Regions from separate parts of the Thermoanaerobacter sp. RKWS2 genome, predicted to be linked through region 1. Evidence: a T-box and tRNA genes for the amino acid it is inferred to sense, from the RefSeq annotation. Region 1 holds a T-box; the other holds one or more tRNA genes.
What was found. The T-box of region 1 lies ahead of leuS (leucine--tRNA ligase). A T-box ahead of a tRNA ligase gene usually reads a tRNA of that ligase, here a tRNA-Leu.

Region 1 (4,427 bases):
AGAGATGACATTAAATTAAGTCAAGCAAAATTATTAATGGATCAGATTGAAACTATTCTTGATGAAACTTTTGGCATACATCATGTTACTTTGCAGATGGAATATGAATGTTGTGAGAATGTTGGGCTGATAAATAGAAAAGGTTAGTAATATAAAAAGCCTCCGGCTTAGTTCACCAAACAAGGGGAGAATAAAACCTTCTCCCCTTGTTTTTATTATTGTTCTTTCGCTTTTTTGAAGTAATTTTCAAGCAATGCAATTACTATAATTCCCAGTATACCTCCTATGAGTGCTGTTATAAGCTGAGGTGTTGTAAAAGCCTGTACAATTTTTAATGGAACTTTTACATTGAACAGGTGCATTATATATTTTACTGATAAAGCAAGCCATATAAACTTAACTACAGCACCTACTATCATTCCTATTACTTTGTTTTTTTGCGTTGAAAAAAGCATTACATATAACCCATTACCCACCATTATGAAAGGAATCATTAAAGGAAATCCCATTATGCCTACTAAAAATGCAATTACCGGTGTTAAAAGTCCTATTATAATTCCTGACCACATTCCTACAGTTCCAGCTGCGATTAAAAGCATTGCATTAACGATAGAACCTGTTATAAGTTGTGGCATTTTTAAAAACTGAAATATTAAAGTAATAGCTAATAGGATAGCTGTTCTCGTTATAAATTTTGTATTCACACAAATCGCCTCCTTTCCTCTTATTGTCAATTATATTTTATTACTTTAGCAGAAGAATGTCAAATAAATATCAAAGTTGAAAAGAAATTTTTAGCTTTGTTGACTTTCGCACAAAGAAAGGATACAATTTAAATATAAATGTAACAGTTGTTACAATAGAGGTGATTTATGTGAATGAAATAGAATTTAAAGAGGTAAGTTACAGTAGTTTTGGAAAAGAGATATTAAAAAACATTTCTGTAAAGTTTGAAGGTGGAGCAATACATACTATTGTCGGCCCTTCTGGAGCTGGAAAATCGACGCTGATTAAACTGATAAACCGATTGATAGATCCAACCCATGGCAGTATTTTAATAGACGACGTGGATATTAAAACAATAGATGTGATAGACTTAAGAAGAAGAATTGGAATGGTTTTTCAGCAGCCTCATCTTTTTGAAGGAACAGTAAAAGAGAATATTGAGTATGGTCCAATGCTTAAAGGCGAAAAAAATGTAAACGTGGAGTATTATTTGAGCATTGTAGGATTGAATAATGAGTATGCTACAAGAGATGTGAAAAATTTATCAGGAGGGGAACAGCAAAGAGTTTCTATAGCGAGAACTCTTGCAAATAATCCTGAAGCTCTTTTACTTGATGAACCTACTTCAGCTCTTGACCCTACTTCTACAGAAATAGTAGAGAAATTAATATTTAACCTAAAAGAAAAAATGAATTTGACGATTATTTGGATAACTCACAACATGGAACAGGCTAAGCGCATTGGAGATTACACAGCACTGCTTAACAAAGGGCAATTAATAGAATATGCTAAAACTTATGATTTTTTTACAAATCCCCAAAATGAAATTACAAAATTGTTTATACAAGGCAAGTTAAAGGAGGAAGTTAAATGAGTGTATTGTCTTTGACATTGGCGTCAAGTCTTGTGCTAATATCAATTTTTGTTTCTTATTACCAAAAGCTGGGGATTGAAAAGGAAATAGTTATAGGTACTATAAGAGCGGTTGTGCAGCTTACAATAGTAGGATACATTTTACACTACATATTTGCTGCCGATAATGCTTTATTTACCTTGGCAATGGTAAGCTTAATGATAGTAGTTGCTGGAAATAATGCTTCAAAGAGAGGGAAGGGAATACCGAATGTTTTTTATTTTATCACTTTTTCAATTGCCTTAAGTGCCGCGATTACAATTTCTCTGCTTATTTTATTTGGGAATATACATTTTAGCCCCCAGGAAGTTATACCTGTATCAGGGATGATAATAGGAAATTCAATGGTAGCCTCAGGACTTGCTGTTTCAAGACTAAAAGACGAAATAAAAAATAAGTCAGAGGAAATAGAGGCGTATTTGTCACTTGGTGCAACTTCAAGGCAAGCAGCTCAAAAAGTGATAAAGACAGCGATAAAGACAGGGATGATTCCAACAGTTGACAGCATGAAAACTCTAGGCATCGTCCAGCTTCCAGGAATGATGACAGGGCTAATATTGGGTGGAGTAGACCCTATTGATGCAGTTAAGTACCAGATAATGGTTACTTTTATGTTGGCTTCTACAGTAGCGATTTCATGTTTTAGTGTTACTTTTCTCACCTATAGAAACTTTTTTACAAAATATCATCAATTAGTGATTGATTTACAATAATATTGTTTAAAATGATATTGCATTTATCCCTATTTTGTAATAAAATAATGTACAAATCAATTTTTTAAATGCGATGAAGTGGAGCAGTAGGCATTGTAAGCTTTAAGAGAGCCGTTGGTGGGTGCAAAACGGTAGCCTAAGATGCCGAAACTCGCCATGGAGCAGGCATACTGAAGTGTAGTAGGTATGCACGGTTACTGCCGTTACAGGTTTAAGTGGGCTTATGCCAAGAAGAGTGGTACCACGGAAGTGCAAGTCTTTCGTCTCTTAAAGATGAAAGACTTTTTTTAATAAAATCGAGTTTGCTAAAAAATCATAGATAGGAGTGGAGGTTTATGGCTTACTCAGTGGATGTTGATAGAAAATGGCAAAAAAGATGGGAAGAGACAAAACTTTACAAGTTTAATCCTGAAAATGTAGATAAAAAGCTTTATTGCCTTGAGATGTTTTCTTATCCTTCGGGTGCAAAGCTCCACGTAGGGCATTGGTACAATTACGGACCTACTGATTCTTGGGCGAGAATGAAAAGAATGCAAGGCTATGAGGTTTTTCATCCAATGGGATTTGATGCCTTTGGACTTCCTGCAGAAAATTACGCGATAAAAACAGGAATACATCCTTATGATTCCACTATGGAAAACATAAGAACAATGGAAAAGCAGTTAAGAGAAATGGGGGCAACTTTTGATTGGGACTATGAAGTAATAACTTGCTTACCGGAATACTATAAATGGACACAGTGGATTTTCCTTAAGCTTTTTGAGGCAGGCCTTGCCTATAGAAAAAAAGCTCCAGTGAATTGGTGCCCAAGCTGTCAAACTGTTCTTGCAAACGAGCAAGTTATAGATGGAAAATGTGAAAGGTGTGGCACTGAAGTTACAAAGAAAGATTTGACTCAGTGGTTTTTCAAGATAACTGCTTATGCAGAAGAACTCCTTGAAAAACTGGATGAACTTGATTGGCCTGAGAAGACAAAAATAATGCAGAGAAATTGGATTGGAAAGTCGGATGGGGCAGAGATAGAATTTAAAGTTGACGGCAAAGACCTGACATTTAAGGTGTTTACAACAAGAGCTGACACGTTATATGGAGCGACGTATGTAGTTATTGCGCCAGAACATGAGATTGTGGATTTAATCACTACAGATGAATATAAACAAGCTGTTGAAGAGTATAAAGAATACGCGAGAAAACAAAGTGAAATTGAAAGGTTGTCTACTGAAAAGGAAAAGACAGGGGTATTTACAGGAGCATACGCAATTCATCCTCTGACGGGAGAGAAACTCCCTATTTGGATAGCAGACTATGTCCTTGCAACATATGGAACAGGATGTGTCATGGCTGTTCCTGCCCATGATGAAAGAGATTATGAATTTGCAACAAAATACAACCTTCCTATAAAAAGAGTGATAAAAGGAATTGGAGATGTGGAGGACAGTCTACCCTTTGTTGAGTATGGAGTGCTTATAGACAGTGGAGAATTTACAGGTATAAAATCAGAAGAAGCGAGGATAAAAATTGTAGAAAAATTAAAACAAGAAGGTAGAGCAGAGTTTAAAGTAAATTACAGATTGAGGGATTGGCTTGTTTCAAGGCAGAGATACTGGGGTGCTCCAATACCTGTTATTCACTGTGAACGCTGTGGCATAGTCCCTGTCCCAGAAGAAGATTTACCAGTATTACTCCCTTATGATGTGGAATTTGCTCCAACAGGTGAGTCTCCACTTAAAAAGCATGAGGGCTTTATGAATGTAACTTGTCCTAAATGTGGTGGTAAGGCCTTAAGAGACCCCGATACCTTGGACACTTTTGTGGATTCTTCCTGGTACTTTTTAAGATATCCCGACAACAAAAACGACAAAGAGCCTTTCAATAAAGAATGGATAAATAAAATGTTGCCTGTTGACAAGTACGTAGGTGGAGCAGAGCATGCGACAATGCATCTTTTGTACGCAAGGTTTGTTACAAAGGCTTTGAGAGACTTAGGATATCTTGACTTTGATGAGCCGTTTAAATCTTTGGTGCATCAAGGCACAATATTGGGACCTGATGGAAGCAGAATGAGTAAATCTAAA
Region 2 (4,427 bases), 660 kb from region 1:
CAGTGTATGGCGGTTTTGTGCTGGGATTTATATACGATATTTTTAAAGTGACAAGGCAAGTTTTTAGGCTTAAAAAAACTTTTTCTAATATTGCCGATATTATATTTTGGCTTTTTGGGACAATTACTATGCTTTATTTTATGTATATAAGCAATTACGTTGAAATCAGGCTTTATAGTTTTTTAGGATTTGCAATTGGAGTTATTCTTTATTATGTGTTACTAAGTTATTTCATCACCCAAGCTTTAATTGGAATTTATGAATTTACAATAAAGTTTTTAAAAAAGATGGCAGAAATTATTATATACCCTGTTAAAATAGTAGTCAATTTTTTTATTGTTCCTTATAGGTTTACAAGAAAAATTTTAACTTTGCCTGGTGCTTTTCTAAAAAATAATTTAACCTATTTTAAGATTTTTAAGAGGAAAAAATAGAGGATTTTTTAAAGAGATGTCGAATAAAAATAATAGATTAATCCGCATTGTGAAAGTAGGTGTTTTGAGTGAAAAAACTAAAGAAGATATTGTTTTTTGCCTTTATTGCATATATTGGATTTACTTTTTTTCAGCAGCAAGTTGCATTAGAGAAACTTAATAATAGGTATAGGGATTTGAAAAATAAAGAAGCTGCAGTAATGAAAGAAAATAAGTATTTAAATGAATTACTTCACCAGATAAATAGTGAAAGTTTTATTGAAAATGAGGCAAGGCAAAAATTGGGGTTGGTTAAAAAAGGAGAAATAATTTATGTAGATATTTCAAAAACTAAGACACAAGAGACAAAAAAGTGATTTCGAAAAATTTATCTTGAAATATTTTGTATTTTAATATATAATGAACTCATTAATAAAATTTTTAGAGGGAGGATCTTTATTTATATGCCATTTGAGGTTGGAGATGTTGTTGAGGGCACTGTGTTAAACATCACAGACTTTGGAGCATTTATTCAGCTACCAGAGGGAAAAACTGGGTTGGTGCATATTTCGGAAGTTGCTAATACCTATGTAAAAGACATTAGGGAGCATTTGAAGGAGCATGATAAAGTAAAAGTAAAAATATTGTCCATGGATGCTAATGGAAGAATAAGTTTGTCAATCAAAAAGGCTTTGCCTAAAAAAAATAATAATAATAAAGAAAGAGATCCAAAGGATTTTGTATGGCAGAGCAATAGGAATTATAATACTAATAGTTCTTTTGAAGAGAGATTGCTTAAGTTTTTAAAGGATTCAGACGAAAGACAGCAACAGCTGCGAAAGAATTTTGATTCCAAGAGAAGAAACACAGGCTACAGAAGAAGCAATGGATATTAACTTCGGGTTATGCCCGAAGATTTTTCATAAAGGGTTTTTACCTGTGATAGTTGGGGGTTATTATGAGAATTTGTGCGATTGATATAGGGACAAATTCAATACGCCAACTTATATGTGACATAGATAATGAAAATATAAACAAGATACAAAAAGACGTTGAAATAACTCGATTAGGGGAAGGAATTTCTAAAACGGGGAAGTTAAATAATAATGCGATACAGAGAAGCATTGAAGTGATTGAACGCTTTGTGAAATTGGCCCAAGAAAAAGGCGCAGAAGTTATATATGCTTTTGCAACATCTGCGATGAGGGATGCTAAAAATAAAGATGCTTTTTTTGAGCAAATTGGAAAACTTGGGCTAGAGGTAGAAATTATAGATGGAGAAACAGAGAGCTTGTTTGGATACATCGGAGCGGTGATGGGAGTTAATAAGGAAGATGCTCTGGTGTTAGATATAGGAGGAGGAAGTACTGAATTAGCGTACAAAGGTAGAGAATTTGTAAAAAAAAGTTTTGATATAGGGGCTGTGAGGCTTACTGAAAAATTTATTAAAAATGATCCTCCTACAACTGAGGAATATGATGAAATTAGGTTACACATAATAGATGCAGTGGTAAATTCCATTGATAAGTACAAAGAGGTTGAAAATGTTATCGGCATAGGAGGAACGATAACAACTCTTGCCGCAGTTTCTCAGCAATTAGAAATTTATTCTCAAGAAAAAGTCCATGGCTATCAGTTAAAAAAGGAAGAAATTAAAAGGATTTTAGATAAATTTATGTCTGTTACATTGGAAGAACGAAAAAAAATTTTTGGATTGCAGCCCCAAAGGGCTGATATAATAATTGCGGGAACTGCTATATTACTGACTATATTAGAAATGCTGAGTTTCAAAGAAATAACGGTTAGTGAGTGGGATAATTTAGAAGGAGCAGTCCTCTATAAATTTGGGGAATTTAAGCTATAGAAATGGAATTTTCATTTGAAGTTGCAAAAGTGGATAAAAAACTATTGACTTAAAGATATAGATATAATATAATAAATACTGTCTCAAGGAGATGAAGCCGGAGTGGCGGAACTGGCAGACGCACAGGACTTAAAATCCTGCGGGCCCTAAAAGCCCGTACCGGTTCGAGTCCGGTCTCCGGCACCAATGGCGCGGGTGGAGCAGTCCGGTAGCTCGTCGGGCTCATAACCCGGAGGTCGTAGGTTCAAATCCTACCCCCGCAACCAAAAATATGGCGGCGTAGCTCAGTTGGCCAGAGCATGCGGTTCATACCCGCAGTGTCGGTGGTTCAAATCCACTCGCCGCTACCAGCAAAGAACGGAAATCGTCACCTATCCAGAAGTAAAATTCACACTTTATTTCATCTGGGGTGACGATTATTTTTTTTATGTAGTTTTTAAGCACTTCTTTAATTTCATGAGGATCCTTCGATGAATTAATTATTTCCCTATCCTTTTCAAAGATTTTCAAAATCATTTCTGGTGTAATAAAGCTTGTTTCTTTTTTATTTTCCAGCTCTTTAATTCTGTAAGCGAGTTCATTTCTCATTGCTTCTAATTCATTCATTTTTTCCTTCATAATCGGCTGGAACATGCCCTGAGCAATGGCTTCTACTATGTTTTTCATCTGCTCTTCAACCTCCTTATAACGCTTTTTTAAAAAAGTAATTTCTTCTGCTTTCTCTCTATTTAACTTTTGATTTTCTTCATTTAAAAGCCTAGCTAGTATTGGTGCTACTTTCGGGTCGAGTATTCTTTTATTCAGCTCTTCTATGACAAAAGCTTCTACTTTTTCTTTATTTATATCTCTATTTGTGCACTGCTTAGTTCTATCTTTTCTGCTACACCTGTAAGTCACATACTTGCCCCTGCTTAAGCACCCTACCATTTTAGAGCCGCATAAACCACAGTAAACAAGACCTGACAAAAGATAAACCCTTTTTGCAGAATTAGCCCCTCTTGTTATTTTTCTTTCTTCCATTTTCTCCTGCACTTTTTTAAATAAGTCTTCATCAATGATTGCAGGTATAGCATTCTCTATAACGATTACGTCTTCTTTTACTATTCTATGATTTTTCTTTGTGCCTTTGTTGAATATATATTTGCCAGTATATTTTTCATTTTTTAAAATTTCATGAATGCTGTTTTTGCTGAACGGATTCCCCTTCTTAGTTCTGTAACCTCTTAAGTTTAATTCATCAATTATCTGCCTATATCCATACCCTTGGGCATACAACTCAAAAATTAATCTTACTGCCTCAGCCTCTTTCTCATTTATTACATATTCTCCATTTACAATATCATATCCTAAAGGTGGTATACCTCCATTAAATTTGGCCTGAAAAGCATTTTCTTTCAATCCCTTCATAACCTCCCTCGCAAGGTTTTTGGAGTAGTACTCAGCCATTCCTTCAAGTACCGACTCAAGAATTATAGACTCGGGACTATCGTCAAGCTGTTCTAATACCGATATTAATCTTACACCATTCTTTTTCAACTGTCTTCTGTAAAAGGCACTGTCATATCTGTTGCGTGCAAACCTGTCCAATTTATGTACAATAACAGCATTGAAAAGACCTAATGAGCTGTCTTTTATCATCTGCAGAAATGCCGGTCTATCATCAGTTGTAGCGCTCTTTGCTTCATCAGTGTATATTTTTACTAGCTGTATACTATTCTTTTCGCAGTACTCTTTTATAGCCCTTAATTGGGCCTCAATGCTCTCTTCTCGCTGATTATCGCTGGAGTATCTTGCGTATGCAGCAGCTCTTAACTCTGTTTCAGCCATGAGAAATCCCCTCCCAATCTTATTCAGCTTTTGTAATATATTCTAATATCTTTTCCGATATTTCATCTGCTTTATCTTCCAACTCTAAATATTCCATGTTAAGTCCTATAATATAGCTATGTTGTGGCATATCGTTCAATATATGCTGTATTTCATGAATAAATGTCTTAACTTGTGTCCTGTAATTTACATTTCCGTTTAGTAATAAATGATAGTTTCCTCTCCTACTTATATATGTAAACCCCAGCACTGTTGAGGGTAAATTAAACACTATATGAGTTCGTATACCAAATGCATTCATAACATCATGAAATGGGATTGTT

Region 2: it has a tRNA-Leu gene. The T-box ahead of leuS (leucine--tRNA ligase) is inferred to sense a tRNA for this amino acid. The anticodon was not compared.

The regions. Positions count from the first base shown of each region.
Region 1 is NZ_CP110888.1:342,250-346,676, forward strand. It holds gene OEI98_RS01685 (cation diffusion facilitator family transporter) at 1-147, shown strand, start outside; gene OEI98_RS01690 (ECF transporter S component) at 216-704, opposite strand; gene OEI98_RS01695 (phosphate ABC transporter ATP-binding protein) at 875-1,600, shown strand; gene OEI98_RS01700 (ABC transporter permease) at 1,597-2,352, shown strand; T-box leader at 2,417-2,623, shown strand; gene leuS (leucine--tRNA ligase) at 2,688-4,427, shown strand, end outside.
Region 2 is NZ_CP110888.1:2,510,356-2,514,782, reverse strand. It holds gene yabQ (spore cortex biosynthesis protein YabQ) at 1-434, shown strand, start outside; gene OEI98_RS13350 (FtsB family cell division protein) at 503-790, shown strand; gene OEI98_RS13345 (S1 domain-containing RNA-binding protein) at 878-1,309, shown strand; gene OEI98_RS13340 (Ppx/GppA phosphatase family protein) at 1,372-2,277, shown strand; tRNA gene OEI98_RS13335 (tRNA-Leu) at 2,374-2,463, shown strand; tRNA gene OEI98_RS13330 (tRNA-Met) at 2,468-2,543, shown strand; tRNA gene OEI98_RS13325 (tRNA-Met) at 2,551-2,627, shown strand; gene OEI98_RS13320 (recombinase family protein) at 2,584-4,104, opposite strand; gene OEI98_RS13315 (hypothetical protein) at 4,124-4,427, opposite strand, start outside.